Regions from separate parts of the Methylobacter sp. S3L5C genome, predicted to be linked through region 1. Evidence: riboswitches for the same ligand, from Rfam matches in the RefSeq annotation. Region 1 holds a riboswitch; each other region holds the start of a gene.
What was found. Region 1 has a riboswitch for cyclic di-GMP ahead of KKZ03_RS21590 (DUF1566 domain-containing protein). Riboswitches for the same ligand answer to the same signal wherever they lie in the genome.

Region 1 (10,636 bases):
ATCAACAATACCTTCAATTTGTTGCTGACCAATAAACAGGGTTGCCAAGTTACCTTTCAGACAATCATAGCGGCGCCATTCATCCAGATAAGCCTTAATACCGACTGTTTCAAAGCCGTTAACAATAACCAGAATATGCTTTAATAGGGTCCCCGCCAGCCGGTTTCTGGGCAACAGGTTTTCACCGCTGATATTGGTCAGATCCGTCCAGGCCTGAGTAATGCTTTGAGCTTGTATTTCAGGTAAAAACAAATTTAATCCAATCCCAATCACAGCCGCACAAGGACCATCGGCTTCACCGGATACTTCGATCAAAATACCGCCCAATTTTTTACCCTGACTGTAAATATCATTAGGCCACTTTAACCCCACCTCATTAATTTCATGCTCCTTTAATGCCCTGATAACAGCAACGCCAATAGCCAGACTTAAGCCTGCCGTGCCGATAATGCCACCTTGTTGAAAGCGCCAAAGCAGCGACATATAAATATTGCTGCCGTAGGGTGAAACCCATTGTCGCCCTCGCCTGCCTTTACCCGCCGTTTGATGCTCGGCAAAACAGACAAAACCGGACGCGGCATTATTACGGGAGTGCTCTACCAGATAACTGTTAGTCGAATTAAGGCTGTCATGGATTTCCAACGTTGAAACAAGCGCCTTACACTCTTCGCCAAGGCTGGCGTTAATTTTGGATGGTGTCAACAGATCCAGCGCTTTATTCAAGCGATAACCTTTACCGCTGACTGCCGAATGTTGCAACCCTAAGTCAGACAAACCTTTTACCTGTTTACAGATAGCCGATCGACTAACACCTATTATTTCGGCTAATTCAGTGCCGGAATGAAATTCACCATCAGCCAATAACGTTAATATTTTTTTTTGTTTATCAGAAATAAGCACAATTTTGTCATTGAAAGGAAACGGTTAATTAAGCACGTAGGGCTTGCCATACCTGCCTTGGAGGCTAATGCGCACATGGCACGCCCTACAGAAAATAATGTAGTAGGATATCTATAACCGCTTCTTTGCCAGCAGCCTAAATCTACCTGCAATTCAATAAATTATACGTTAACCGAAGATATTATTGTCGATAATTAAAGAACTAACATTACCCTATTATTAGTAAGAATTTTAAATAACAAGTTGCTCCTTGCTCCCGATTATAGAACTGTATATTATTAACTTTTAACACCCTGACCCACTTATGCACGCACACACCGCAGCGGATTTTAACTAAAAAACCCACCTTGAGTTTTCCGCAATATAAGTGTAACCGTGGCGAATATCAAACACACGAGGAACGCCCTTAAGGAAAATAAAATGTCCATACAAACAAATTATATCCGTTGGTTTAATGAATTAACGATAGAAGATGTGCCCCTGGTTGGCGGAAAAAATGCCTCTTTAGGTGAAATGTATCGTGAATTAACACCACAAGGTGTCCAAATACCTAACGGCTTTGCGGTGACCGCTGAGGCCTACCGTCATTTGTTGGAACAAGCCGGTGCCTGGCAACCCTTACATCAGGCGCTGGATGACTTAAATCCGGAAGATGTAGTCGATCTTGCCAGTCGTGCGCGTAAAGCACGCGATATAATCTATGCAGCCCCTTTTCCGACTGACCTTGAAAACCAAATCCTCAAAGCCTATGCACAGCTGCATCAGCAATACGGCGATGATATGAGCGTTGCAGTACGAAGCTCAGCTACTGCCGAAGATTTGCCCACTGCCAGCTTTGCCGGACAACAAGATACCTTTCTTAATATACGTGGTGAATTTTCCTTACTGGATGCCTGTAAACGCTGTTTTGCCAGTTTATTTACCGATCGGGCTATACATTACCGCGTTGATCAGGGTTTTGACCATTTCAAACTGGCCCTGTCAATCGGTATCATGAAAATGGTACGCTCTGATCTAAAGTCCAGTGGCGTCATGTTTTCTCTGGATACCGAATCCGGTTTTAGTGATGTCATTTTTATTACCGGCGCTTATGGCTTGGGTGAAAATGTCGTACAAGGCTCGGTAGATCCTGACGAATTTTATGTACACAAACCGACCTTTGAGCAAGGCCATCGTGCCGTATTAAAACGTACCTTGGGCGCAAAAAAGATAAAAATGGTTTATAGCAATGGCCGTACGCGAGAACCGACTCAAAACCTTGTTACCTCCGCCGAAGAACGTAATCATTTTTGTCTTAACGACCAAGATGTTTTAACGCTGGCCGACTATGCCATCAAAATAGAAAACCATTACAGCGCCAAGGCAGGCCAGACCAAACCAATGGATATTGAATGGGCAAAAGATGGCATTGACGGCATCCTGTATATTGTTCAGGCACGACCTGAGACCGTCGTATCACAATTGAGCGGCATGGTATTGGAGCAATATGTACTTAACAGTAAAGCCACGCCAGTGGTTACCGGGCATTCGGTCGGCAGTAAAATTGCCACCGGTAACGCCCGTATTATTGACAATGTCAGACAGCTGGCTGACTTTAAAGCGGGCGATGTACTGGTTGCCGATATTACGACACCGGATTGGGAACCAGTAATGAAAATTGCCTCAGCCATAGTCACCAACCGTGGCGGGCGCACCTGCCATGCCGCCATTATCTCACGGGAATTGGGTGTGCCTGCGGTAGTCGGTTGTGATAACGCTACGACAACACTTAAAAATAATGCCCCCATAACGGTATCCTGTGCTGAAGGCGACAATGGCAAAGTCTATGAAGGCATCCTTGATTTTGAAATTAAAACCACCAACCTGACCGGCCTGAAACGACCAAAAACCAAAATCATGTTAAATATCGGCAACCCGGAACTGGCTTTTAAAACCAGTTTCCTGCCCAATGACGGCGTGGGTTTGGCGCGTATGGAATTTATTATCACCGAAACCATCAAAGCGCATCCAATGGCGTTGATCCATCCGGAACGTGTGCAAGATAACCAAGAACGGGAACAACTGGCCGAATTGACCCGTAACTACGCAACTCCTGAAGATTTCTTTATTCAACGCCTGTCGGAAGGTGTAGGTACAATTGCCGCCGCTTTTTATCCCAAACCCGTAGTCGTGCGAATGTCCGATTTTAAAACCAACGAATATGCCACCTTATTGGGTGGTCGCTGGTTTGAGTTTGATGAACCCAATCCGATGATCGGTTTTCGTGGCGCATCCCGTTATACCCATCCCGCTTATGCCGAAGGCTTTGCACTGGAATGTGCCGCCATGAAACGGGTACGCGACGTCATGGGCCTGACTAATGTTATCCTGATGATTCCTTTTTGCCGTCGTGTCCAGGAAGCCAAAAAGGTACTTGATTACATGGCGCAACTGGGGTTAACGCGGGGTGAAAACGGCTTGGAAATTTATGTGATGTGCGAGATTCCCAATAACGTCATCCTGATTGATGCCTTCTCCGAGCATTTTGACGGCTTTTCTATCGGCTCCAATGACCTTACCCAACTGACCTTAGGCGTAGACCGTGATTCCGCGATAGTCGCCGAAGACTTTGACGAACGTGATGCCGGCGTTAAAGCAATGATCCGGTTGGCCGTAGAAGGCTCAAAGCGCAACGGCAAACATTGCGGCCTGTGCGGTCAAGCACCGTCGGATTATCCTGAAATGGCCGATTATCTAGTGGAAATCGGCATAGACTCGATGAGCCTGAACCCTGATACCGTGCTGCAAACGACACAGCAGGTATTGGAAACTGAAAAGCGGCTGGGTCGGGTTTAAACAAGCAAAAGCCAAGGTCCACGAAAGACACGAAAAGCACGAAAAAAGACACTAAATTATTGCTTTTTCGGGGCTGGCAATCAATAAGCAGGAGGCGATAACATCCCTTCAAGGAATTAGGGGTTATTATCGGTAAAATAATCCTGCTTTAAATGGCTGATTCCCAAGTTGGAGTTCGGCTCTGGCTCCCAAGCTGGAGCTTGGGAGCCAGAGAAATTAAGCGATATTCTTACGACGCTTTAAGCCCATTAACCCGACCATCGCGCTACCGAAGAGCCAAAACGCACCGGGTACCGGAACGGCGGCAACATCGCCCGGGCGAACAGCCCATGCGTAGAACTGGCCGAACTTATAGGGGGCGCCCTGGTAGCCACTGCTGGTATTTAAGCCCCACGCGGCGCTTGGATCGGGCGCGTACTCACTACCCGACCAGTAGACATAGCTCTGGACGTTAGTAAATAGATCATAGTTAGCATTATGAGTTGTTTCAATATCTGTCCAAGCTGCACCACCTAATTGATTGTAAAACAAATCACCCATTTGGCTACTGGTAACATTGATTCCATCAGCTTTTACTGGTGTAGAGGGTAAGCTCCAGCCCGTAACACCACCCAACGTCAAGTTGTTAACCCAGGCTTGTGCGCCAAACCAGGTCATTGTGCCAGTGCTGGTATTAAAGTCTGCGCTGGTCAGGTTATAGATACCCGTATACCCATCATAATAATTGGCCGTATCATGAATAACCCCGCCGTTAGCCGCGATAATGTCACTGACCATATTAGGATTACTCGCCGCCTGAGTTTGAAACAAGTTGGCATCGGCTGCCCAAGTGATGTTATTAACATCGTCATAAACCATACCGCCGGTACGGGCCCACAGCGCTGCTTGGGCAGTGCCGGTTACTATCGTGCTAGCCAGCAATGCAAATGCCAGCGCTATTTTTTTATATTGCATGTTGTTACCTACGAAAAATTATCATTAAATTTAACGCAACCCGGCTGGCCTTTATCATAGGCTCCGTAGTTTTCCGTCCTTATCTTGCAATAAGTTTGGCTTGTTCATCCATGAATCATGGGCACTTGGATAAGTGGGACACGAGCGTGCAGTTTTATTAAGCGGATAACTTTGCTTGAACATAAATACCTAAAGTATTTATGTAATCTTTAAACTACTAAAAGACTATAACAGATAAAAATACCAAGTACAGCTTTGAATTGTATCGAAATGCATCGAAATGTATCAAGTAACCTAAATATACTAAATTCATAGACTGTGCTGAATAAACTGGTTGCCAAGTTCCAACTTAGCAACCAGTTTATTCAGTATTGATTTCGTGTATTTAATATATTTTTTGTCTTTCATGTCTTTCGTACTTTTCATGAGCTATGGCCATCATTTCATGAAACAGTGGCAAAATTGAACGAAAGGTGAATTATTCGATACGGTTCACACTTTTGTAACAAATAAAAAGTAAATTAGGATTCAACTTGACAGACCTAGCGTGTTGTTGAGGGTGAAAGCAATTATTAGCGGCTCAATTATGCCTGGCTTATTTAATTGCAGATTAACCATTTATATTAACAACATCAAGGATTCCAAAGCTTATGAAACATACACGTATTACCCTCGCTATTGCCGTTGCCGTAGCGCTAGCCTCCACAACCGCCAATGCAACCGGTGGTTTTAGCTACTCTCATGAATGGACTTTCAGCCATACTGCCGCTAATGGCTCAAATTCAATGGGCTCTGAAATTCTCTCCTACGACGCCCTAAACAATCGTCTATGGGTGGCAGGTACGGATGCAAACCAATTAAACCTTGGTCAAGGCGGTATTGATATCCTTGATTTGTCCGGTAATCTGGTCAATTCCTTTTCTACTAGCTCGCTAGGCGGCATCAATAGCGTCGCTGTAAAGAACGGCCAAGCAGCGATAGCCATCACAGCCCCCAACAAGACCAATGCCGGTTTAGTGAGTTTTTATAATGCTAATACTTATGCACATCAGGCGGATGTGACGGTCGGCGCTAATCCTGATGCTGTCACTTACACACCAGATGGTAGTCGTTTGTTAGTGGCCAATGAAGCCGAACCAAGCAGTTATTTGGTTGGCCCTGGTGGCGATCCAGTCGGCTCAGTGAGCATTATCAACACAACCACTTTTACTTCACAGACCGCTGGTTTTGAGAGCTTTAATGGCTCGGCTGCAGCACTTAAGGCTGCAGGTGTCAGACTTACCGGCCCCAATGCTTCTGTTGCCCAAGATCTTGAACCCGAATACATCGCAGTAAGCGCAGATGGCACCAAAGCTTACGCAACCCTGCAAGAAGCTAATTCAGTGGCAGAGATCGATATCGCTACGGCAACCATTACCAACATTAAAGCCATGGGCTTGAAAGACCACAGCCTGGCGGGCAACGGCCTGGATGTTTCAGATCGTGACGGATCAGGCAAAAGCCCCCTGAACGGCAATATCCAAAATTGGAACGTGATGGGAATGTATATGCCAGATGGCATAGCGAGTTTTACCAACAGCGGCAGTCAATACTATGTAACGGCCAACGAAGGCGATTCTCGTGGCGATTGGGCAGGTGGTAATGATGAAATCCGCGTCGGCGATGCAACCATTGATTCCGCTCTAAACGCTACTCTGACCGCTGCGCATGGTGCTGACTGGCAAACCAATAACGACAAACTAAATCGTTTGACTGTCTCTACCAGCGGCGACACCGATGGCGATGGCGACCTTGATCAGTTACAAGCATTTGGTGGACGATCTTTCTCGATTTTAGATGCTAACGGTACAATGGTGTTTGATTCCGGCGATAAGATAGAGCAAACCATAATGGCTAATTACTCGTCAATTTGGGATGACAGCCGCAGCGATAATAAAGGACCAGAGCCAGAAAGCGCAATAGTGGGTAAAGTCAATGGCCGCGATATATTGTTTCTGGGTCTGGAGCGATCCAATGCCATCATGGCTTGGGACATTAGCAACTTGGCAAGCATCCTCTACCTCGATACAATTTTCACTGCAGGTGATGTTGGTCCGGAAGGAATAAGCTTTTTCTCTAACGCCGCAGGCAGCTATCTTGCTGTAAGCAACGAGGTTAGCGAAACTACTTCTCTGTATCAAGTCGCAGCAGTTCCTGTTCCTGCAGCAGTTTGGTTATTCGGCTCGGCAATGGCAGGCTTTGGTGTCTTGACTCGTCGACGCAAAGCCTAAAAGCCGGTATTTTATCAGCATAAAGCGTTGGGCTACATGCATTACCGGTTCCCAAGCCGAAACTTGGGGTCAACGCGGTAAGGTGTAATAGGTAGGGCATCAATAGCATATTGCGCCCTACTTTTAATCCGTCTTATGGCTTTAATTAATGAGTAGGATGTGTAGAGCAACGCGAAACCCATCGAATAAGCGATTGAATATGATGGGTTTCGGCTATTGCCTCTACCCATCCTACGCGCTTTAATAGCTTTTGAAACGTTTGGGACGGGGTTATAAAACTCCGTCCCGCGTTATAATTTGCGATTCAGATCAATAAATATCGCAACGGTATTTTAAAAAACCTTTATTCACTCTCCCCGTCAAGCTACTGGCACTGCCAGAACCTCTACCGGCACTCCTAATACCTTTTTTGTGTCAGTAAAACCCCCCAATGGCGCTGCCAGCACCTCTACCGGCACTTTCAGTACCTTTACTCGCTTTTCCAATACCTTGCTTGGCAGTGCCTCTAAAGGTATTGACATAGCAACCAAAGGTGCTGGCAGTGCCAGTAACTTGCTGAGCAGTGCCAATACTATTATTACTTAATGCAAACCCTTTACCCGCATAACCGGTAAAAGTGTCAAGCTATACAAGCGCCAAACGACAAGCCAGAAAAGCACTATGCGGCGTCTAAATACAATAAAAGTTGTGCAGATTATTACCGTTAATAAAGCCGGGATATGAGTTTTTATTGGCACTTGCCGGTAATAACCCGTGCAAGCACCTTCAGACCGCTATAATAACTATCAGGCATCTGCCCCATACCCATTTGTATTAATCCATCAGAGGGCTTTTATTAACATGACATACTTTTATATAGCACTAGTCTTTGTTGCCAGCTTCTTGTCTGGATGCGCTGATACCGCTGGCTCTCATCAATTGATAGGCTCACCTATGAGTAGTAGTCAGGCAGACCGATTTTCTGATTTGGTTATTACCGTTAAAGCGGATAAGCACGTTACTTTAAATCAAACTGATACCGATAGAATGACGAAACTGATTGTGGCAGATATAAAAACCACTAGCCCAAAACGTTTTAAAACCATCAATACCGGAGTTCCCGGTTCTACAACGCTCAACGCTTCTGTAGCCATAAAAAACTATGATGAAGGCAGTGCTTTTGCGCGATTTATGATGATAGGCTTGGGACAAATGCACATTGATGCCGAGGTAACGCTTGCTGACTCTTTATCCAATGAAAAAATGGCCCGCTATGAAGTCAACAAGACTTTCGCCTGGCATGGTTTTTATGGTGCACTGACGGATATAAAAGATACCGAGGTTGGCTTTTGTAAAGCGGTTGCAGATTCCATTATTGGTAAAGACTAGCAAGGAGGCTGTCCAAGTAACTTCGCTATAGACTTTCAGAAATTAAACTGTCAATTCATGCTCTGTAAGCTCACACAGATAACATCACTTGAAGGGATGGTATCTGTCAACATGGAAATTACTTATCTGAAAATCTATAGTCTTTATTGTGCTGCCATTTTGGCAGCAAAGCCTAAGCTGATTTTTTGTGAAGACTTAATCAAAGATGGAATCAGTGGATATCTGTACCCAATTTAAGCCGGTCTTTTTTTTGCTCTCAATTAGATTCAATTCTTCCGTACCAAGCAAGGCAATCATGCTTAATTCTGACTCTGCTGAGCGCAATTGCTTTATTTCATTGAGCTGTGCGGCCAAATCGAACAAATCCGTTTGATCGACATTTTTTTTAAAATACCTGCGCATGGTCATTGTTTTAAGGGCAAAAAATTAAAGTGAGATATTTCACAAGTCGTCAACCGTCAAGATCTTGTAAACTTCATAGGCAGGTTCTTCATAAGGATGCACGTTAAGTAACGTCTGGACAACTTCCTTGATTACGACAGCAGTGCAAATCATCTCCACCTTATATTCAATAACCTTTTCCAACCGGTTAACTTGCCCAAGTGTTGGCCGGCTATTTGCCAAAGGTCGAAACTGACCTTCTCCGCGCACTTGCCAGCAGCATTGATCATAAGCCTTGTAATGCCCTACGCCTTTTGCAAACAAGGCGCTTTTTACTGCTTCAAGCTGCGCTTCGGGAACGTAAAAACTTAATTTATACATGGCGATAATCGCTTTATGCCGTCTTGCGCTGCAGTGCTGCCCGCACACAACGTAAAATACTGTAACTGTATTGGCCATCAAAATGCTCATAAACCGGTTTTAAGGCATTTTGTTGTTCACCGGGCAGACTTAAAATAGCCTCCTCAATAGTTTTTATTTCCGGCTCAGGCAATTCCACGACATCAACCAACGCCAGTAGTCCTTGCTCCAACGCTTGCGAAAGATGCGTATAGATAGTATCGGCTTTCAATGTTCTTTTTTGGGCAATCTTGTTAACGCTATAACCTAATTTAAACAAATCTACCGATTCTGTCGCCGTATCGTGTCCGCTGTGGTCATCGCTATAATCTTTGATAACCGCTAAAAACTGATCGGCATAAAGGCTTAATTTTCGCTCACCCACTCCCGACAACAAGCGCATTTGTTGGTGATTGGCCGGTTTTTTCTCCATCATAGCCATCAATGTTGCATCATTAAATATAATATAGGGCGGCACATCCTGGGCATCGGCAATCTCTCTGCGCTTGGCACGTAAAGCCTCCCATAACTCACTATTGATTTCGCCCTTGCTGACTGATTTGCCGGCACCTTTTTTGCCAAGCTTGCTTTTTTCGGGCCGTATATCTTTACGTAACATTAACTGTTGTTCGCCGCGTAAAATCGGGCGACAGACATCCGTCAGTTGCAACACGCCAAAATGATCAAAGTTAACGGAAACCAGACCGCGCGCAACCAACTGCCTGAATACGGAAGACCATTGCTGCTCATCCAAGTCTTTGCCCAAGCCAAACGTAGCTTGTTTATCATGGCCGGAACTGACAATCCGCTCGGTAATTTTGCCAAGTAACACATCAATTAAATAGCCCACACCATAACGTTGTCCGGTACGATAAATACACGATAAGGCCTGTTGTGCAGCCAGCGTACCATCCCACGTATCGACCGCTTCCAAACAGGTATCGCAATTATTGCAAGGCAGCTCCAAGTGATCACCAAAGTATTTTAATAACGCCTGCCGCCGACAATGGACTTGCTCACATAACGCCAGCATGGCATCAAGTTTGTGCATTTCCAGGCGTTTATGGGCTTCATCGGCATTGGAATCAGCCAACATGCGCCGCAACGTGATAACGTCTTGTAAGCCATAAGCCATCCACGCATTGGCGGGTAAACCGTCACGCCCTGCCCTGCCGGTTTCCTGGTAATAGGCTTCCACACTTTTAGGCAAATCCAGATGGGCAACAAAGCGTACATTAGGCTTATCAATACCCATACCAAAAGCGATGGTGGCAACAATCACCAGACTGTCTTCCATTAAAAACCGGTGTTGGTGCTGATAGCGTAAATCGTTGGTCATACCGGCATGATAGGCCAAGGCATTAATACCTTTCGATCTTAGCCATTCGGCGGTTTCATCGACTTTTTTACGCGACAGGCAATAGACAATACCAGCGTCTCCGGCATGTTCGGCCTTAATAAAATCAATTAATTGTTGCCGGGCATTTTGTTTCTGCACAATCCGGTAACGAATGTTGGGACGGTCAAAA
Region 2 (10,636 bases), 1.4 Mb from region 1:
AGCTGGGAAAGTAGCTCTTCAAAAGGCACAGGAGGTGCCTGATCCTGCAGCTTTTCAAATTCGGCAATATATTGGGGAGGAAATAAATCAACACGCGTCGCCAGGATTTGCCCTAATTTAATAAAGGTAGGCCCCAAATCTTCCAGTACGCGCCGCATTCGTTGTGGCGTATCAAGTTTTGCATAATCTTCCACTTGCTGCCAATGCAGTATCTTGCCTGCACGCTCCAGGACTTTGCCTACACCTAAGCTACGAACAAAGCCGCCAAAGCCGTAGCGAATTAAAACTGAGGCAATAGCATGAACCCGACCCAGATCCCTGGCGGCATTTAACATTTCCCACAACATGTTATGCTGCAACCTTTATTTTTTGGAATGCGCTGCTTGTAAACTTTCAGCGATGCCCAATAAAATACCGCTGCCTATCTGTGCCAAGGTCGATACTGTGGCAACCGTACTGGACACCAGCACGGTTTTACTTAGTTGCGTGACGCCTTTCAGCGCTTCCAGAGCAATTAAGGTTTGTTTGCCAACAGCGGTTCCGCTTTGCGCAGTATGGGTAATAAAGTCATTAACAATATCAGCAATAACCTGATTACTGCCTTTGGCTACTTTTGCCAAGGTATCGAGAAATGAACCTTCCATCGCTTGTAAATCTTTTATGGCATCATTAAGGTCATGTTGAGAATATTCAGTAACTCGCGATGCTGCTTCTTCAATAGCCAGTTTTGACGCCTCCGCAGCAATTGCCAACGCATCATCCAATGCCGTGGCCGCCTGCTTAAAGACCTCTTTGGCCTGCTCACCCTGAGTGCTTATACCTTCATTAATACCTTTGCCGACTGCTTCAGTGACACTATTGATATTATCCATATCCAGTTGCCTTGATGTCAGTGCCGTTAAGGTAATCGCCTTAACTTGTTGATGCACGTTGGTCCCCGAATTAACGGCTGTCCGGACGGCATCTTTAACCTGTTGTTGATTTATTTTAGTCATAATAGTTTTCCCTGTTAATTTTAAAAAAAGAAAGTCCACTAACTCTAACGGCTTAACAATAGCACCGATCAGCATTGCAGGCATCATCTTATTAAACTCAACATAGCCACAGATAAGTGTCGGTTTTTTCCCGGTTTCATTACGCTCTTTAAGGAACAATTATCCAATGATTAAAAAACCTGCCGAAAGCGCCACCGATTTTATTTTATTGACAGGGTAACGGCTGGGTATTTTTGGCTACCCATTTAAAACGGGACAATTTAAGGTTAAATCGTTCGCTGAGCGGAGTCGAAGCGAGTTGTCCGCTTCGACTCTGCTCAGCGAACGATCCTTTTGATGATTTATCATTAAGGACGATTAAGCCTTTTTGCTTGTCTCGTTTAAAGTGGATAGCCGTCTTTTGAACAACAATGAATTTATTTAAAACTTCATTGCAAATAAATGCAACAATATCCGGTTATTTATACCAGCAATATTCAAGGGTAAAGTCCATACTGTGATTGATCAAATAAATGCCATTCTGCCGCAGACCCAATGCAGACAATGCGGTTTTCAAGGCTGTCGTCCTTATGCTGAAGCCATTGCATCGGGGGTTGCAGACATTAATCAATGTCCGCCGGGTGGTAACGAGGGTGTTATCGAATTAGCGCTTTTGTTAGGCGTTAGTCCCAAGCCGCTTAATCCGCAATTTGGCCAACATAAACCTAAAAGTGTGGCATTTATTATTGAGAAAGACTGTATCGGTTGCGTTAAATGTATTGCTGCTTGCCCTGTTGACGCTATTTTAGGCGCGGCAAAATTTATGCATACCGTTATCGCTTCAGAATGCACCGGTTGTGAGCTGTGTGTAGCGCCTTGTCCGGTAGATTGTATTATTATGGTGCCACTGCCTGTCGATAAAGAACAATCCCTAAGTCACGAGCAGAAATACGCACGTACTCAATTGGCAAAGCGCCGTTATGATGCGCACTGTCTGCGTAAAGAAAAAGAACAGGCGGAAAAACTGGAACGTGCGAAGCAAAAAAGAGCGCAATTGGTAAAAATGCAATTACAAAGTTCGCAGCAACAGTAATACACTGTTTCTGCATAAGATACAGTAACCGAAAAACCGCATTACCGCTGATACACAAGAGGTAACAGGCGTAATCCCGTTACCCCGCATTCTGCCTTACTAACCCCGCTTAATAGCGTCACCAAAATACCCGCCAGTCACCAACGACGCGCTTCATTCTTTACAGCATGCCCACCACTTTAAGTATATGTAAAAATGTTTGTTACATTTGGTTACAATTCAAAGCTGGACGCACTATTTTTATCTGTTATTCTATATTTACGGTTTTGAAACAGCAAAAAATTTAAGTACTTATAATCAGGTCAGCTTCCCTGCTTAAAAAAATTGTATGCTCGTGTCCCACTTAGTTAAGTGCGCATGATTTACGGATAAAAAAGCAAAACTTATTGCAAGATAAAGACGGAAAGCCACGGAGCCTTAATGGCCAGTCAGGCTGCATTACATTTAATGATGATTTTCTATAGGTAATAATATGCAACATAAAAAAACACGTTTGGCACTGGCCTTGATTATTGGCGTCGTAGCAACAACGGGTACTGCCCATGCATCGCTTTTTGCTCGTGGTACGGATTTGGTTTATGACGATGTCAACAATATAACTTGGGTAGCCGATGCCAATCTGGCAAAAACCAGTGGCTACGATCGCAATGGTAAAATGGAGTGGTCAACAGCTGTAGCCTGGGCCAACGGTCTGGATTATGCCGGTTACACGGATTGGGTACTGCCTACCATTAACCAATTTACCAATCAGCTAGGCCCTGTTTTGAGTAAGATAGGAAGGGGTAATGGTGATAAGGATCATAGCGGCGATAAGGATGATAGCAAGTATGATTTATTCACTAACGTCAAGAACGACAAGTACTGGTCGAGCGAGGATGCCGGTAAAGATAAAACGAGGGCCTTCGATATCAAGGGTGGCAAGCAGAGCGACGAAAAGTATAATAAGGATCTCTACGCATGGGCTGTTCGCTCGGGCGATGTTGCCACTGTGCCATTACCCGGTGCGGTCTGGCTATTCTTGACTGGCATGATTGGTGTAATGGGCTTAAATCGTCGTAAAAACACTGCTTAATTCGGTGCTTGACTGACTGGCTCCTTGGCTCCCAAGTGCTCTGGCTCCCAAGCTCCAGCTTGGGAGCCAGAGCCGAAGATAGATTAAAAGTAGTGGGTCTTAGCGATAGCCTGATGCGCTAAAAGATCAAAGCCCAACATTCGCGCAAGACGCTTTGCTATTAACGCCCTACATATTACTCCAACCGTGTTGACAAACCGCATTACCGCTGATGTAAGAGGTAATGGGCGCAATTTTTTTATCCCGCATCCTGCCTGATTAACCCCACTCAATAGCGTCACCAAAATACCCTGCCAGTCATGAGCGATGCATTTCATATCTCAGTATAGTTTATGGCTTTAGTGTATTTAAAATAATTATTTAATTCTTTCATAATTTTGTCACAATTTAGCACTGGACATTATATTTTTATCGATTATTATTTGTTTGTGATTTGTAAACATGCCAATGCTTGCTTAATGAAATTGCACGCTCGTGTCTCACTTATCCAAGTGCGCATGATTTATGGATAAAAAAGCCAAACTTATTGCAAGATAAGGACGGAAAGCCACGAAGCCTTTAGAGGCCAGCCGGGTTGCGTTAAATTAAATAGTTGTTTTTTTTAGGTAACAACATGCGACATAAAAAAATAAGGCTGGCATTGGTTTTACTGGCCAGTAGCATAGTAACAAGTACAGCCCAAGCCTCCTTAGAGGCACGTACCGGCGGTATGGTGTATGACAAAATCAATAAAATCACTTGGGCTGCGGATGCCAATCTGTTTAAAACCCAAGCGGCAGCTGATTCGAATCTGGTTAATGAGATTATCGTAAATAACAATGGGGTTATTAATGATGCGTCGGCAGTTAACGGCAGTCACACACTGACCGCCGCTGACTTTAATACCTCCACCGGTAAAATGACCTGGTTTGGCGCACAAGCCTGGGTTAACAATTTAACACTGGGTGGCTTTACTGACTGGAGACTACCCATCATTACCGAGGGAGCTTCTGGTGGAAACCCGCCCGTCAGCGAAATGGTAGCTTTGTTTGCCAATGGACCGAGTGGTGGAGCAGGTGCCGGTAATGGCGCAGGTGCTGGTACAGGTATGACCAATAATGGCAGTTATAATATATTCACTAACGTCCAAAGCTCTGAGTACTGGTTGGGTAGTGAATATGCGAGCAGTCCAGGCGAAGCGTGGCTCTTCCTTACCACAAATGGCACTATGTCCTACATCGGTAAGCTAAACCAGAACTTCGCATGGGCTGTTCGATCTGGCGATGTTGCCGCTGTGCCATTACCCGGCGCAGTCTGGTTATTCGGTAGTGCTTTGGTAGGCTTAATCGGTTTAAAGCGTCGTAAAAACATCGTTTAATTCGATGTATCTTTGTCGGGTTACGGCTAGCGCCTAACCCGATTTACAACGCCCTACAAATTACACCTTCCCACGTTGTTCAGTTTATCCAGCTTAATTCCAGCCAATAGTACTATCAAAACACACTGCAGGTCACGAATCACGCTTTAGCATGGTTCATTGCTTTAGTATATTTAGATTGCTTGTTACATTTTGTTACAATTCAAAGCTTGACTCGCTATTTTTATCTGTTATCTTCAGCCTGTAGTTTAAAAATTACATAAATACTATAGGTATTTATGGTCAAGCAAAGTTACCTGCTTAATAAAATTGTATGCTCGTGTCTCACTTATTTAGGTGTGCATGATTTATGGATGAACAAGCCAAACTTATTGCAAGATAAGGACGGAAAGCCACGGAGCCGTTACAGGTCAGCCGGGTTACGTTAAATGTAATGATAATTTTTCGTAGGTAGTAATATGCAACATAAAAAAAACGGCTTGGTATTGGCTTTGCTGGTCAGTACAGCAGCAACCGGGACTGCCCAAGCAGCGTTAGTGGCACGTACCGGCGGTATGGTCTATGACGATGTCAACAAAATCACCTGGGCAGCTGATGCCAATTTGTTTAAAACCCAGGCGGCAGGTAATACCAATCTGGTTAGTCAAATAATACATAATATCATGAGTATCGGCACCCATACCCTCACCAACAATGACTTTAATGCCAATACAGGCAAAATGACTTGGTGGGGTGCACAAGCTTGGGTTAACAACTTGACGCTGGGTGGCTTTACTGATTGGAGCTTACCTGGAACACCAGTAGTCGCTTATGGGGGTAACCTTACCAGTAGCCAAATGGGTGATTTGTATTACAATCAATTAGGCGGTAAAGATTATAAAGACATTGCAACGACCAATAATGGCAACTATAGTTTGTTCACTAACGTCAATAGAGCTTCATATTGGTCGGGTACTGAGTACACGGGTTATGTAAACTACGCGTGGAAATTCGATATTGGCATTGGCGAGCAGTATCACAATCCTATGTCTGAAATGTTTTACGGATTAGCTGTTCGCGCGGGCGATGTTGCCGCTGTACCATTACCCGGTGCAATTTGGCTATTTTTGACCGGCATAATCGGCGTAATGGGTTTAAAACGTCGTAAAAACATCAGTTAATTTTCATGGGCATTGGCTTTTGCTTGTTAGTCTTACTTCTCCAATAAGGCTACGACCCGTTGTATCGCACTCCATTTACCATAAACCTGGCTTTACCGGTTTCCAAACTCCAACCGGTAATTTTTGGCAATAAAAAAAGCCCTTATCGTAAGATAAGGGCTTTTTATTTTTCGCTCCGCTCTATTTTAGATGAATAATGCGGAGTCAGGCATTGGTAATGCCTGGTTAAATTAAAGCTTTAACAGTTCTTTGGTCTTGGCAATGATACCGGCTGGATCAATACCTTGATGCGGAAATTGTTCCCACAGACCGCCACAACCTTCTTTATAAGTGGCAAGATGTGCGTATTTTGGAGTCAGGCCACGTTCCAGCAACCATGAACCAAAACGACTACCCAAACCAGACTTACGGTTGAAAGATTCAACAACCAAGACCATTGGTGAATTACCAATTTTGGCCATCATGTCTTCATCGATAACATTCAGGGTGGCTTTGTTGATCAAACCAACATCAATACCTTCCAGTTTCAGACGTTCTACAGCATCCAATGCCCGATACAATGACTCACCAAAGCTGACAATGTAACCATGCGTTCCTTCACGAATCACTTCATCTTTGCCGGAGACAAATTTATAGTCACCACCAAAGTAGTCTTCGCCGTCAGTATTTAAAATAGTCGGTACTTTTGAACGGGTTGAGAAAACAAAACGCAGGCCGGGATTAAAGAAAATAGTTTCCAGACAAGCTTTCATTTGCAGCGGATCAGCCGGAAAGTAAAGGTTGGTCGGATAACCGTCACTCAAGCCATTGTCGGCGAACATATTGTTCAGACCAAAATGGCAAGTATTGTCGGCCATGTCGTCGATACCGGCATGAGAGAAATGACTCAGTACGTTGGAGTTGTTCAAACGTGCCATGGTGATTTCAGACAGCAGCATTTCCAGGAACGCACTAAACGTACCAAAAATACCTTGTTTGCCTGCTTCCATGCCAAAACCTGCCGCCGCAGAAAAGTTACCGCGTTCCATGATACCGGAAGAGATAAAGGTTTCCGGGAAAGCTGCATGGATTTTGAACAAACCACAAGAACCTTCAAGATCGCTGTCGACAACGCGAATTTTTTCAATACGATCGGCTTCGCTCAGGCGACCCATAATTTCAACGGCAGCATCACCGAAAACGTTACGGTTGGCATCCCAACGATCGCTGGAACCCAAGAATACGGCATCATTTTTAGGTGCCTTGATTTCTTTAAGGTGATCGGCAGCCGCTTGTTGACCGCGAGATTCTAAATATTCAACGGCTACTTTTACAGAAATAACGTCATGGCCATGGGTTGAACCTTCCAGCCCGACAATACCGGGGCACATTGGGCGATGATTGATAACAGCAACCGGGCCATCCGTGTTGACGGCGATACAGATACGTTTATACAAATCATCCAGATCTTCGCCGTCGCCTTCCAATACGGTGACGCCTTGGCCTGCCAAGGTTTTAGCCGTTGTACAACCCGGTAAATAATGTGATGGATGACCGGCGATGGTGACGTTGTTATCATCGATAATCAACTTGACGTTCAGTTGTTGTGCTACGGCCAGACGTGCCGCTTCGGCGTCGTTACCTTCTTGTTGTGAGCCGTCAGAGCCCAAACAAAATAGGGTTTTGGTTGGATTGGCAATCGCTACACCATTAACGTAAGGCCACATGTGTCCCAAACGTCCGGAGCTAAATTTTACGCCAGGCGTAAAGCCCAGTTCAGGATGGCCCGGTAAATGAGAGTGAGCCGCACGGTATTCCATCAGGCGTTCAGCAGGGAGATCGCCATTTAGTGTGGACATCAGATATTGAGTCGCTACACGGTGTCCGGCTTCATCAAAAAAGATCGGTACGAAGGCTTCTTCTGAACCGCGAAACAAGGCGTCCATAATCATGACTTCAGGCACAGTATCGTATGGGCCGCCGGTATGACCGCCGACGCCTCTTGCAGCACCGGTAGCAGTAAAGAAAACAATGGCATCGCGACAAAGCTGAATGTTGGCTTTAAGACTGTCTCTTTGCTCGGTAGTCAGTGTGTCAATACTTGGATCAAGGCTAATGCGCTGATAGGCGCCAAGATCAATTGGAAATTTAGACATGGTTTTATTTCTCGTGGTTAAGGATTATTTAAAGTTTACAGTTTTATCAATTTAAACAAATATACCATAAAAATGCGACTTGCTTACCTATCCTCCCGGATCATTTCTCAAGTTATATTCATTAATGCTTTTAATGTGCCGGGGGCTTTTTATTTTTATTGATAACGTCCACTATCAATCCATTATATAGGATTACTCTCTCACTTTCTTGGCAAGGGCCTAACTGATAATGTATTTAAGTATAGATAGAAATTTTTTTATTATTTATTTTACGTTATCGCGGTGCAGGGTACACCTTGTTATTCGCAGTCTGCAAGACATTTTAACGAAGATGGGCAGAGTTAAGGTTTATGGCTGGAAAATAAGCCGAAAAATTGGCTGACGCGCTTTCAAAACTGGCCAATTTGAAAAATCAGGCAGGTTAATTTTGTGCATGTTAACAGCGTTAAGTTGTTACTGATAAGCCAATAGCTGCATTAAATTAATATTGATTTCATAAAAGAGAGGTTTTCAATAATTTTAAATAAATGCCAGCCATAAAAAAGGGCCTTTAAAAGGCCCTTTAATGTAAGTAGTAAATCTATGGTATTTGTTTAATCATTAAGCGTTTTTACGTTTACCGAATGATACCAAGCCAATCAATGCTGAACCCATTAACCATACTGCTGCTGGAACAGGTACGGCACTAATGGCACTAACTTCAATAGAACCACCGAAACTACTTTTATTGCCAGTACCGCTGATTATCAGTTTGTGGTCACCGGAAGCCAAACTTGACACTTCGCCAAACAAAAAGTTGAATTTAGTATTAGCAGTTAAAGCAATATTGTACAAACTATTACTAAAAGCGTTACCATCCAATGTCGCGGTAAAATCAGTGATGCCGACTTTAGTTTTACTAAAAGTGTTGGTAGCTGTCAGGCCAAAAAGGTAATCACCACCGACAAGGTTAAAAACAAATTCCTCAGAAAAAGCCCCCGTTAAATTACTGGCGCCAAAGTCCGTTCCTTCATTGATAGTATCCAAAGTACCCAAGTTGGTAGAAGCCATACTGGCCATGGATGCAGTCAGTAATCCGGCAGCAACGATTAATTTTAAAATCGACATAAAAAAGTCCTGTATAAAAAAGATAAAATAGTAGGGTTAAGTATAATTTGCTATATATATGGAGCTGAGTATTCCGTATTTTCTTAACGATAAAATGTCTATGCTTCAAACTAATAGTACCTTGTAAGAAGATATGACTTACTTGTAAGCATAGTACTTATAGTGTAGTTTACTAATCCAAATTAATAGGGGAACTTGCAAAAACCGTTAAAGCGAGCGGAATTAGTAGCCAGAACAGCCAAAAAAGAAAAACAACCGGCTCAAACGATAGAATAGAAGTTTAAAAAAATCAACTTTATCAATGGCATGAGCAAGTTACGAGATACATTATCACAATACTTCGGGCAGTTTTCGCGGCGATAGTTACAGAGGGCTGCAAAGCCTTGGCTAGATTTTATGGCAGTAAAGTCGATCCCTAAGTGGCAAGAAAACCTTTCCAATAAATGGGCATTGAATTTACGAGTCTTCCAACTGGCGATGGAAATGACGTTGCGGCCTGCACCTTCCACCTTCCACCTTCCACCTTCCACCTTCCACCTTCCACCTTCCACGGCCTGTTGCCGGTCTTCCAGACACAGAAAATTCAGTGCGGCCAGTGAAGCATTGAAATGGAAGCCCAACTTTGCTTCCGAAGTCGTTTGGCAATCGCATAGTCCAGTGTATTGCTTGGCATCGCGGAACACGAATTCAATCTGAAATCTTGCCTTGTAATAGCGCAGAATGTCCATGGCGGCACAGTCAATGTCGGTGCAGAGTAATAATGCCGTATAGGTTTTGCCTTTTTCTTCCCGCACGATATAGACAATCCGCAGATTACGTTTGAACGTCAGCGCATTGACGACAGCGGTATAGACGCGCTGGCCATCGATTTCTCCTGCCAGATCAAAGCGTCACAAATCATCGAAACAACCCTTGCCTGCGTAATTGCGCAGTCGACCTTTGGCTTTTTGTTCACCGATATATAGCCAGCGCAGATCGGCATCATGCCGTAACTTACTGGCCACGTACAGGCCATGTTCCACCACGCCATTAATAAACTTGGTCTTCGCGTAAAAGCTGTCCGCGACCAGATAACGGATTTTCCCTAACAGTCCCTTGGTCTCGCGTTTGACATGATCAAGGTAGCTATCTACCCGGGTGATCCGGGTTTCTTTGGGCGTTTTCTCGGCTTTGCTCTTCGGTGTCTTCTCGACATCTTGAGCCACCTTGGTTTCGCTATTTACGGTCGACTCTTTGACGACTTCAGGTACCTTCGGTGCTTTGGGCAAAGCGGGCGTTTGATAAGCCGACAGTGTATAGGCTGTGTTGTGTGTTACATCCACCAAGGCCAGCAGTGAAATTTCCAGTCCGCGTTCAGCCTGTCCCTGTGAACCGTTCCAAAACCAGTCCAGGCCGTAACTATTGCGCCCGCTTTTGGGTAAAAAGCTGGCATCAATTGCTGCTACCCATTCACCCTTATCCGTTAAATCTTTCAAGCTCAGCAAATTGAAGGTAACAAAATCGAACGAGCGACGAAACCATCTCGAAAAGGTTTTTTCATTCAGAGCACTATAACGGCCAAGGTTTCGGAAATTCAACCGTCCCGGCAGATACGTCAGGGTTGTTAGCAAGATGAACATAAACTTACGTTGCGGTTTTACTACACTGGACATTTGCTGCAGAATGGGTTCTATTAAGTACATGGAAGCCTTTGGCGTGTTGGGCTGTTATCGTCGTTGACTACATACCACGATGGAGG
Region 3 (10,636 bases), 1.7 Mb from region 1:
TCAGGAATTTGTGTTGCCAGAAAATTAACAATACCGCCGCCGTAGCAAAAACCTACCGCGCCCACTTTACCGTTGCCTTCGGGCAGATTTTTCAAGATGCCGGCAGCGGTGATAAAGTCGGCGTGCGTTTTAGTTTGATCCAGTCCTTTAAACAGCTCACGCGCCTTATCTTCATCACCGGGATAACCCCCTAACGGAAACAGGGCATCGGGAGCAAAAACGATAAAATTATCAAGGGCAATACGTCTTGCAATATCTTCGATATGTGGGTTAAGGCCGCGGTTTTCATGCACTACCAACACGGTCGGTAATTTACCGGTAAATTTTGCCGGCTGAACCAAATAACCACGAATCTTTCCGTAACCGGCAGGCGAGGGATATTCAACGTATTTTGCCGTCAGTCGAGGATCATCACTGCCTATTTGTTGCGCTTGCGCAAAGTTTGGACTTAAGGCTTCAAGCAACCCTTCGGCAGTCAAACCCAATACGGTAAATTTTGCCGCCGAAGCCAAAAATCCCCGGCGTGATAATTGGCCGTGGACATAGCTGTCAAATAGTTTCAGCACTTCCGGTTCGAAGTCTTTCGCGGTTTTACGTGTCATAGGATTTCCTTGGATATTGTTTATTTACGGATATTACAAATCAACGTATCTGTGTCGGGTTACGGCTAGCGCCTAACCCGACCTGAACTTGCCGTGCAACAAAATTATTTCGCGCGACCTTTAAATCCTTGCGCAAGCAGAGGAATTTTGTAAGCAGCTCCGCGTCCTACGGCATAAAGTGTTTTTTTATCGGTGCCTGCAAAAGCTATGTTTTGCGGCTTTTTGGGCAGGATAATAATACCCAGCGCTTCGCCCTTGGCACTAAATACTTCAATACCGGAATTGGAGGCGACATAAAGTCTGTCTTCATCATCAATGGCAAGACCGTCTGCACCGCTAGACCAGATGTTATCTTCATTTTTCCAGCCATCCAGCTTGGCAAAGTTTCTTTTATTTGAGATCGCACCATTAGTGCCAACGTCATAAGCCAAAATGTTTTCGCCTAGCGTGTTGGCGACATACAGCACTTTTTCATCTTTACTCAATTGAATACCGTTGGGGCGCTCAATATCGTTAGCCAGTCGCGTTAACTGACCCGCAGGGGTAACGTAAAATACACCCGGATGAGAAACAGGAGGGGTAGGGGTTTCTTTCGTCGGCCGGGTACCACTGTCAGTAAAGAAAATACCACCACTCTTATCCAGCACGACGTCGTTGGGTCGTTGAAACAGTGTTCCTTCAAAATTTTCAGTAAAGGTTTTTTGTTTATCAAGCGGGTAAATAATGCCTACCTGAGGTTTAAGGGTTTGCACGGCAATGATTTCACCACTGGCATTTAAGGCAAGGCCGTTGGCACCATTGGAGTTTTCCAAAAATGTTGAAACGGTATTGTCAGGTGCGATACGTATAATCCGGTTAGCCTGTGTTTCTGTAAACAACAAACTACCATCCGGGTAGCCAATAGGCCCTTCTGTACCTTTAAAGCCATCTTTGATTAATTCGATGATCACACCGCCTGCCGCCACGCCAGGAATAGGGGGGGTAACCGGATCGTCAGCCTGCGCCGAGGCAGTAAACGCCAAGGCAGCCAACGCTAAAAATAATTTCGTGTGTGAAGTTTTAAGTAACATCTATTTTATCCTTTGAATTAATCTTAAATAGTCTTTTAAAGTAAAAGTTTGGCGGATAACAATCAGCTTTTAGTCTTATTTGTAGCCTGTGATTTCAGATCCTTTTTAGTAAACTGGTTGCAGATGCTAACCAGCTCCAAAAGAGCCGGTCAGTCGTCTGATTTTTTGCCCTGATTACTTGGGGATCGTTAGTACGGCTAACTTGGTAATGCCGGAGCGTTCTATTGATGCCATCACTTTGGCGACAATGCCGTATTGAACGGCATCGTCTGCGTTAAGATTAAGTGCAATCTCAGGATCAGCGGCCTTACGGGTTATCAGTTCGTTTTCAAAGGCTTCGATAGCAATCTCTGTTTTGTCCATGAATACTTTCCCTTTGGCATCAACGCTGATATAAACTGCATCTTTTTCTTCGGGAGCCGCAGTTTCAGCAGTCTTGGGCAGATTGACGTGTACGGCTTGAGTCAATAAAGGGGCTGTTACGATAAATACGACCAACAGTACCAGCATCACATCAACCAGTGGCGTGACGTTGATTTCACTCATCACATCATCATCATCACCGCTATCTTTGGTATTAAAAGCCATTAGATTTGCGCTCCTTCTGGTTGTAATTCATTATGATTTGTTTTGATAACCGGTTTTCTTGTTACCGGCTCGTTGGAGCGTGACGGGGCAGGCGCACCGTAACCTTGACGCTTAATCAAGAATGCCGTTTTTAAGGCAAGATGAACAAAATCGATAGAGAAATCGTCAAGAAATGCCCAAATCACCTTGTTTCTGCGAATAAAAAAGTTGTATCCGATTACCGCCGGTACCGCGACGGCAATACCCACAGCGGTAGCAACAAGTGCTTCACCGATAGGGCCGGCAACTACGTCGAGACTGGCTGAGCCGCTTTTACTGATACTGGTCAGTGCGCCCATAATTCCCCAGACGGTACCGAACAAACCCACAAATGGCGAGATACTGCCTACGGTTGCTAATATGGCCAGTCCGCCTTCCAATGCACTGCGTTCTTTTTGCATTTGTTGGCGTAAACGTCGATCCAGCAGTTCCTGACGATCGCCGGTATGCTCCAGATCATGGGTCGTTGTCCCGCCATCGGCTTCCAGTAACGTGGCGAACCCCGCTTCAGCGACTCTGGCAGCCGGGCCGTTATTACCTTGTATTGCAGAAGCGGCCTGAAAATCCTCGGCTCCCCAAAACTTCTTGCTAAAAGCCCGATTGTGATGCGAAATCCGCAGATGCTGTATACCCTTAATCATTATCAAAGCCCATGTTACGGCAGAAAACGCGATTAAAATCCATAAAGTGGCATCTACAATTAGCGCCGAGGTGATTTCAGGAGCCGCAGGTGCTATATCCGCTGCCGAAGTCGCCAGATTTGTAGCTGCAGGTGAAGCATCCGCAACGGTTGTTGCCGCTCTATTAGCCGCGCCGGCAATATCAGTGCCTGAAATTGGTGAGCCTGAAAGGGGTGTTTGAGTGGCTGCTTGTGGAATTTCCGCTGCAGCAGATGTTGTTTCTGTCATGATTAAAACCTCAACCTTGTAAATTAAAAGAAATTGGAACGGTTACCAAGCCATCGATTGGCGTGGTTCCTCGCATAGCCGGAACAAATGACCATTTTTTAACGGTTCTAACCGCTTCATCATCCAAGACATCTTTGCCGCTGGATTTAAGTACAGAAACAGTGTCAGGCTTGCCACTGGCCAGAACATGTACTTTCATCAGCACTTTGCCTTCCCAGCCACGATCCATGGCTATTTCAGGATAAACCGGCGGTGGATTATTCAGATAACCGGCGCCTGCACGTGGTTGGGTTACTTTTTCCACTACCGGTGCGGGAGGAGCAGGAACTAGCGGAGCAGCTGCATCAGTGACCGTACTGGTTGATGGAGCAGGTGGCTGCTCGATAACCGGTGGTGCCGCTTTGGGTTTTATCTTGGGTTTGGGCGGTTTTTTAAGCGCCACCACTTTGGGTGGCGGCGGTGGCGGTGGCTGAACGACCGGCTTGGGTGGCTGGGGACGAACAAATGAAATTTGCACCTTAGATGGCGGCTTAACCGGTTCGACCAACTCTTCTTCGACAGGTATTTGCTTGAAGTGATCGACGACAAAGGAGTGTATGACTATCGACAAGATGCCGATAAGCAGATAATCGATGGCTTTGTTGTCGCGAACTTCTGAATTATGTTTAAAATCGCTCAACACTACAGGGACCGATGAACCGGAGAATCTTTTTATCAGTCGACTGGCACCCACATTAATGGAAATGACATTACCCTTTTTCTTTTCCGGTATAAATGTAGATGGATCAACTCTATTAAAAACTTTTAATTGACTACTCATGCGATATCTCCCGTTGTTTAAAAAGTCACCGGACCTTAGCTGTTCAATGACAAATCAGCTTGATAATCCAAGTGCTGGCCGGCTTTAATTAATACTGTTGATTTAGATAAAGCAGGTACCGTGCCATATTTTCTTAAAATCATAAATATTAGGAGGGAATGTTATAGAAAATGACTATAACCATCTGTATTTAATGGTTTTATAGCGTTATGACGAGTTTTGTGAAGCAGGTTTTTAGGATAGAAATTCGACTTGATGGCAATGATTACTCAATTAACGACTGTTTGTTGATCATCAGTTTGAATAACCTTTTGTTACTCAGGTGTTTCCTGAGCAACAGTTTATGGAGTCAGGCCTGGCTAATTTTCAGGTGATAGGGTGAACAGGAAAGCAATGTTGGAATTAAATCTTGGGTAAGACGGGGGTTTTGCAGAAAATCATGCCCTCTTTATTTATTGTCCACGAAAAGCACGAAAGACACGAAATAAATGCAGAGTTTTTATTATTAAGCGGGGCTTGGGTTTGCAATCTTCTTATATTTCATCTGGTTAACTAAGTCATCGGTCAAAAGCAGTAGGCAAAAAATCGTTGTCCACCCTACCGAGAGAAGTTTTTTATGGTCAGCATCGACTGGCTTAAGGTGGAATTTAAGAAGGCCGCAAATATTGCCTGTATTGGTGGGGAAAAAAGCTAGTCTTATCCTAAATGGAGTGCGATACAACGTGTCATATTGGAGAAGTAAGGCTAACAAGCAAAATCCAATGTCCACGAAAGTACGAAAAAAGGCACGAATTTATTGCTTTTCTGGGCTTGTAATCAATAAATAGGAGCCGATAACATCCCTTATAAGGGATGTTATCGGTAAAATCGTTTTACTCTGACTAATTTTCAAGCAGAAGCTTGGCTACTATTAAGAAATTATTTTCGATTGAGAATCAGTCAATTGCCGAATAACCCGATATTTTTACGACGATTTAAGCCCATTATTCCGAGCATGCCGCTCAATAATAGCCAGACTGCACCGGGTAATGGCATTGTAGCAGGTACCGAAACGATGGCAACATTGCCCGGACGAACAGCCCATAAATACAGATTCTTAGACTTAATGGAAGGGTTTAGGTAACCAGCACTAGTGTCTTGGGACCAGTTAATGTCTTGCACTGAGTCATAAACCGTCAAAGGGTCACTGGACGTTAAAGACGCATGGGCTGTGCCAGTTGCTACGGTGCCAATAATTAAGGCTAGTGCTAAGCGTGTTTTTTTAGGTTGCATATTGTTACCTATAGAAAATTTTTATTAAATTTAATGTAACCCGGCTGGCTTATAAGCGCCGTGGCTGTCCGTCCTTATCTTGTAATAAGTTTGGCTTTTTTATTCGTCAATCATGCACACTTGGATAAAAGTGTAACACAATCTTGCAATTTCTATAAGCAGGCAAGCTCGCCTGCTTATAAATGCTTAAAATTGTTGCTATTTCAAAACCGTAAATAAATAAAGAATAACTTCTAAAAATAGTGAGTCGGGTTTTGAATGGTAACAAGCACTCTACAGACACTAAAGTCATGGGCTGTGCTGAGTTACGACGCGCATCGTTCGTGATTGATAAGATATTTTGATGACGCTATTGAGTGGTATCAGTCAGGTTAATAGCTGCTGACAATAAATATTAAGACAATCTGCAGCAGAAATTTCGGTTTTTTCAGGAACTGTCAATTGGCCAAAAATAATGATTTTTCAAGGTTGCCTTTAGTTGACCAGTGTATGGTTGCGCTGACGCATACAGGTTCTGAATGCTCGTTTAAAGTCCTCGTTGGCTTCATAGCCTTTCCACAAGCCAACGGGAATAGCCAAAATAGCACCACCTGCGGCACCTGTTGCCGCACTGCCGGCTATAGCGCCAACAGCTGCACCACCTGCGGCACCAGTAACAGCACCAACACCTGCACCCATAGCGACTTCTTTGGTGATATCTGATGCTTGATCTGCCAGTGTCTTACACTCTGCCATGTCGCGCTGAACGGTTTCCGGATGTTCATCCAGGCGGGGATCAAGAATTGGACGCCACCCACTCATAGACGCACATCCGGTAGCTAATGCGGAAACCATTAATATTATGGGTAAATTATATTTTTTCATGTTTTCTCCAAAAAAGGATATAGGTCAAACAGCATGCAAAATTTTCCGGTCTTTATAAAATGAACGTCCAGATTTTTCTGCTAATAATTGCTGATTTATTAATATTTATAGGGCCTACTGTCAGGATGGACTGAAATAGCAGTCGCAGAAAATAGCAAATATAGGAAGCAGGTCTTATCTGTTTAAGTGTCTTAGTCGACGATGATAACGACGGAAAGCACGTCTTACGATAGGGTACAGACGATCAAACCCCATCCTGTTTTCCAGGTCGGATTCCTTTTGTCTGGTATTCAACAGCACAAAAAGATGTTGGGCTTGATTTATTAAAAGTTCATTATCCATTTCCAATCACCGCTAAGTTACTGCTGCTTATATTGTTGGGTTTAAAGCCGGCTTTACGGGCAAGTTTACGACTGCGTACAGCTTACATAATCAACATGAGAGGAAGCCTGTAGGTTTGATTAAGATTAGATAAAGATAGCCATAAATTTAACAAGGTAAATGAAACAGTCTCATTTTGCATTGTGACGGTTTTACCGATTAATGATCGCTATTGGTCTGCTACCTGACTACTACTATCAGTCAAACTGCTCAGTTAACCGGATATGGTAAAAAATCTGTCCACTTCACTTCGCCACCGGCTTCGTCAGGTGTCGGCAACATGGCGACATTCCAGCCTCCGCCCAAGGCTTTAACCAGTTGAACCGAGGTTCCCAGTCGATTACCCAAGAGTTGTATCGCCGTTTGCTGGTTATTTAGCGCCACCGCCTGAGCGGTCATTACATTCAAATAACTGACCATACCGGCCTGATATTGATTGGATATCATCGCCAATGCTTCGCGAGCCGCCGTTACGGCTTTGTCCTGAACTTGCGCTTCTTCTTCGAGAATCCGCAGTGCCGCCACATTATCTTCAACTTCCTGAAAGCCGGTAAGTACGGTCTGTTTGTAGAAAGCCACAGTGGCATCGAAACCATCCAGGGTTTGCTTATACTGCGCGTTTTTTCCGCCACCATCCAATAGCGTCAGAGCTGCCCCCGCAGGTCCCAAGGCCCAGTAACGTTTAGCGGCAGTAAATAGCGTCGACAAGGTATTACTTTGAAAGCCGGTACTGGCACCCAGATTTATCGTGGGGAAAAAGGCGGCTTTTGCAACGCCGATCTGAGCGTTGGCAGCGGCGATTTTACGTTCAGCGCCGGCAATATCAGGACGTCTTTCCAGTAATTCCGACGGCAGACTGACTGGAATCGGCGGCGGTGCGATATCCAGCGGTACTGCAATCAGGGATAACTCGGTAGGCGATTTACCTGTCAAAACCGCAATGGCGTGTTCCAGTTTTGCACGCTGCACGCCAAGATTAATGCCTTGTGCACGGGCTGATTCCAATTGGGTTTGGGCTTGTACGACATCGGTTCTGGCGACAACACCGGCGGTATAACGATTTTTAGTAATTTCCAGGGTCTTGGTATAAGCGGCTACGGTTTCATCAAACACCGCTTTTTGTGCGTCTAGTGATCGCAATATAAAATAATCTTCAGCCAGAGTAGCCTGGGTAGATAGTTGCAAGGCCTGCAAGGTGGCGGCACTGGCTTGGGCGCTACCTTCATTGGCTTCAACCTGGCGTCGGATACTGCCCCATAAATCCGGCTCCCAAGCTAATGCCACGGCGGCACCGAAAAGATTTCTAACACCACTGACAGCAACATTTTGACCACTGGCAGCACGAAACCGGTTGGTAGTGCCGGTAACCGTCGCGGTGGGAAAGTAAGCCGATTGTGCCGAGCGCACCAGATCCTGAGCCTGGCGATATTGTGCTTCGGCCTGGGCAATTGATTGATTCCCGCTGACAACCTGTTCTTCCAGACCGTTAAGCCGGGCATCGTTGAATATTTCCCACCATTTGCCGACCAGTAAATTATCACGGGGCTGGGCCTGCTTCCAGCCTTTTATTTCCTTAAAATTATCGGGAATGGCTGTTTGTGGGCGCACATAGTCAGGCCCGACGGTGCAGCCGGTCAGTGGCAGAGTTGATAGTGAATAAATCAGGGTTGGGATAATACGAAAATTCATGACAATCTCAGATGCACTAAGCAGGTTTATCAGCCAGTGTAGCGGCGCGATTAAAAAAACGGCGATGAAACCACAGCCGGAAACGATCCAGATAAATATAAACAACGGGAGTGGTGTACAGCGTTAGTAGCTGACTGAAAATCAGTCCGCCGACAATGGCAATGCCCAGTGGTTGACGAAGTTCTGCGCCGTAACCACTACCCAGAGCCAGTGGCAGGGCACCGAACATTGCTGCCAGTGTCGTCATCATGATCGGGCGAAAGCGCAGCAAACAGGCCTGAAAAATCGCTTCGGAAGCCTTCAGTCCCTGCCCACGTTCAGCTTGTAAGGCGAAATCTATCATCATAATGGCATTTTTTTTGACGATACCAATGAGCAAAATGACACCGATTAAGGCAATGATGCTGAATTCGGTGCCACAAGCTATCAACGCCAACAGGGCGCCGACTCCTGCCGAAGGCAAAGTAGACAGGATGGTCAGCGGATGAATGGTACTTTCGTATAAAATTCCCAGCACAATATAAATACTGAGCAAAGCGGCCAGGATTAAAAAAGGTTGATTGCGTAACGATTCCTGAAAGGCTTTTGCAGAACCCTGAAAACTACCTTGTATCGAATTAGGCACGCCAATATCAAGCATGGTTTTCTCGATTAGTTGGGTGGCAGTAGAAAGTGAAGTGCCGGGTTGAAGATTAAACGACAAGGTAGCTGCAGCAAACTGACCCTGATGATTAACCGACAACGGCGTGGTGGTTGGTGCAAAACTGGCAAGCGTCGACAACGGTACCTGGCGCGCGCCAACCTGTTCGCCGGACGGTAAACGTTCGGCCGGGACACTAATGTAAACCTGTTTTAAGGCTTCAGAACTTTGCCAGTATTCGGGTGCCAATTCCATGATTACCCGATATTGGTTAAGTGGATTGTAAATCACCGATACCTGACGTTGACCAAAGGCGCTATTAAGACTGTTGTCGATCATGGCCTGGCTGATGCCATAGCGGGATGCCATATCCCGATTAACTACCAAACCAATCTGTTGGCCTTTGTCTTGCTGGCTGGTATTGACATCGCTGAGTTGCGGTAGCTTGGACAGCGCGGCAATAACTTTTGGCATCCATTCCCGAAGCAGGGTAAGGTCGTCGGATTGCAGCGCATAGTCAAACGAACCGAAAGACGGGCGCCCGCCGATACGTAATTCTTGCGCCGGGAACATGTGCAGTTCGGCACCGGGAATGCGTTTGACTTTATCACGCAAGCGCCCCATGACTTCTTCAATGGGCGCGCGTTCATTGTGCGGTTTGAGTATAACGAAGACTCTGGCACTATTACTGCTGGAACCGGCTCCACCAAATCCGGCGACATTACTGACTGCCGGATCTTTCATTAATAGCTCGGAATATTCATAAAGCTTTTTTTGCAGGGACAAAAAAGACGTCCCTTGGTCGGTTTGAATCTCACCGATTAATCTGCCGCCATCCTGAGTCGGGAAAAAGCCTTTGTCTATTATTGTGTACAGATAAACATTGAGGCCGATGGTGCCGAGCAAAATCAACATCATGATACGGCCATGATGCAGTGCCCAGCGTAGTGAACGTTCATAAGCCGCTTGCAACCAGTCGAAGGCAGATCCTATACCATTATAAATACAGCCATGCTTTGGACTTTCCTTGCCCAGCCAACGCGCACAGAGCATCGGCGTGACCGTCAGCGAAATCAGCAACGACACCAGTACCGCCGCCGACAGCGTTACCGCAAACTCCCTGAACAAGCGGCCGACTACACCACCCATCAATAAAATGGGTAAGAACACGGCAATCAGCGATACACTCATTGCCATTACGGTAAAGCCGACTTCCTTGGCCCCCAATAATGCCGCCTTAAAAGGCGGCACACCTTTTTCGATATGACGATTGGTGTTTTCCAGAACGACAATGGCATCGTCAACGACAAAGCCTGTGGAGATGGTCAATGCCATCAGCGTTAAATTATTCAGACTGTAGTTAAATAAATACATGACGGCACAGGCGCCGATCAGTGATACAGGTACCGCTATAATCGGTACGACTGTCGAGCGAAAATCCCGTAAAAACACCAGTACCACCAGAATCACCAAGCTAATGGCAATTAACAAGCTGTGTTCGACTTCGGTAATTGAGGCCCTGATAGTTAACGATCTATCAACCACTACCGACAAATCAATAGTGCCGGGAATGTTGGCGCGTAGTTCCGGCAACAAGGCCAGAACTTCATCGACAGTTTGAATGACATTGGCGAGTGGTTGTTTTCTGATAATCAGCAACACGGACGGTTTACCGTTTTTTAGTCCGGTATTGCGCAGATCTTCTACAGAATCAACGGCCTCACCAAGATCAGCGATGGTAACCGGTGCGCCGTTGCGATAGC

Region 2: linked by a shared signal. The riboswitch ahead of KKZ03_RS06105 (DUF1566 domain-containing protein) and the one ahead of KKZ03_RS21590 (DUF1566 domain-containing protein) in region 1 are both predicted to bind cyclic di-GMP.
Region 3: linked by a shared signal. The riboswitch ahead of KKZ03_RS07715 (hypothetical protein) and the one ahead of KKZ03_RS21590 (DUF1566 domain-containing protein) in region 1 are both predicted to bind cyclic di-GMP.

What each region holds. Positions count from the first base shown of each region.
Region 1 is NZ_CP076024.1:4,764,928-4,775,563, forward strand. Features, by position in the region: gene birA (bifunctional biotin--[acetyl-CoA-carboxylase] ligase/biotin operon repressor BirA) at 1-900, opposite strand, end outside; gene ppsA (phosphoenolpyruvate synthase) at 1,321-3,735, shown strand; gene KKZ03_RS21590 (DUF1566 domain-containing protein) at 3,952-4,689, opposite strand; cyclic di-GMP riboswitch class I at 4,721-4,799, opposite strand; gene KKZ03_RS21595 (choice-of-anchor I family protein) at 5,340-6,959, shown strand; gene KKZ03_RS21600 (hypothetical protein) at 7,371-7,544, shown strand; gene KKZ03_RS21605 (DUF4410 domain-containing protein) at 7,800-8,327, shown strand; gene KKZ03_RS21610 (hypothetical protein) at 8,523-8,729, opposite strand; gene KKZ03_RS21615 (NGG1p interacting factor NIF3) at 8,769-9,089, opposite strand; gene recQ (DNA helicase RecQ) at 9,103-10,636, opposite strand, start outside.
Region 2 is NZ_CP076024.1:1,318,461-1,329,096, reverse strand. Features, by position in the region: gene KKZ03_RS06120 (AarF/ABC1/UbiB kinase family protein) at 1-347, opposite strand, end outside; gene KKZ03_RS06115 (DUF6781 family protein) at 363-995, opposite strand; gene rsxB (electron transport complex subunit RsxB) at 1,426-2,067, shown strand; cyclic di-GMP riboswitch class I at 2,434-2,508, shown strand; gene KKZ03_RS06105 (DUF1566 domain-containing protein) at 2,540-3,139, shown strand; cyclic di-GMP riboswitch class I at 3,646-3,721, shown strand; gene KKZ03_RS06100 (DUF1566 domain-containing protein) at 3,753-4,496, shown strand; cyclic di-GMP riboswitch class I at 4,848-4,923, shown strand; gene KKZ03_RS06095 (DUF1566 domain-containing protein) at 4,955-5,656, shown strand; gene KKZ03_RS06090 (transketolase C-terminal domain-containing protein) at 5,887-7,791, opposite strand; gene KKZ03_RS06085 (VPLPA-CTERM sorting domain-containing protein) at 8,392-8,898, opposite strand; gene KKZ03_RS06080 (hypothetical protein) at 9,159-9,692, opposite strand; gene KKZ03_RS06075 (transposase) at 9,789-10,580, opposite strand.
Region 3 is NZ_CP076024.1:1,664,142-1,674,777, forward strand. Features, by position in the region: gene KKZ03_RS07690 (dienelactone hydrolase family protein) at 1-602, opposite strand, end outside; gene KKZ03_RS07695 (SMP-30/gluconolactonase/LRE family protein) at 707-1,672, opposite strand; gene KKZ03_RS07700 (biopolymer transporter ExbD) at 1,847-2,260, opposite strand; gene KKZ03_RS07705 (MotA/TolQ/ExbB proton channel family protein) at 2,260-3,207, opposite strand; gene KKZ03_RS07710 (energy transducer TonB) at 3,218-4,027, opposite strand; gene KKZ03_RS07715 (hypothetical protein) at 4,967-5,299, opposite strand; cyclic di-GMP riboswitch class I at 5,331-5,404, opposite strand; gene KKZ03_RS07720 (glycine zipper family protein) at 5,774-6,163, opposite strand; gene KKZ03_RS07725 (efflux transporter outer membrane subunit) at 6,755-8,233, opposite strand; gene KKZ03_RS07730 (multidrug efflux RND transporter permease subunit) at 8,250-10,636, opposite strand, start outside.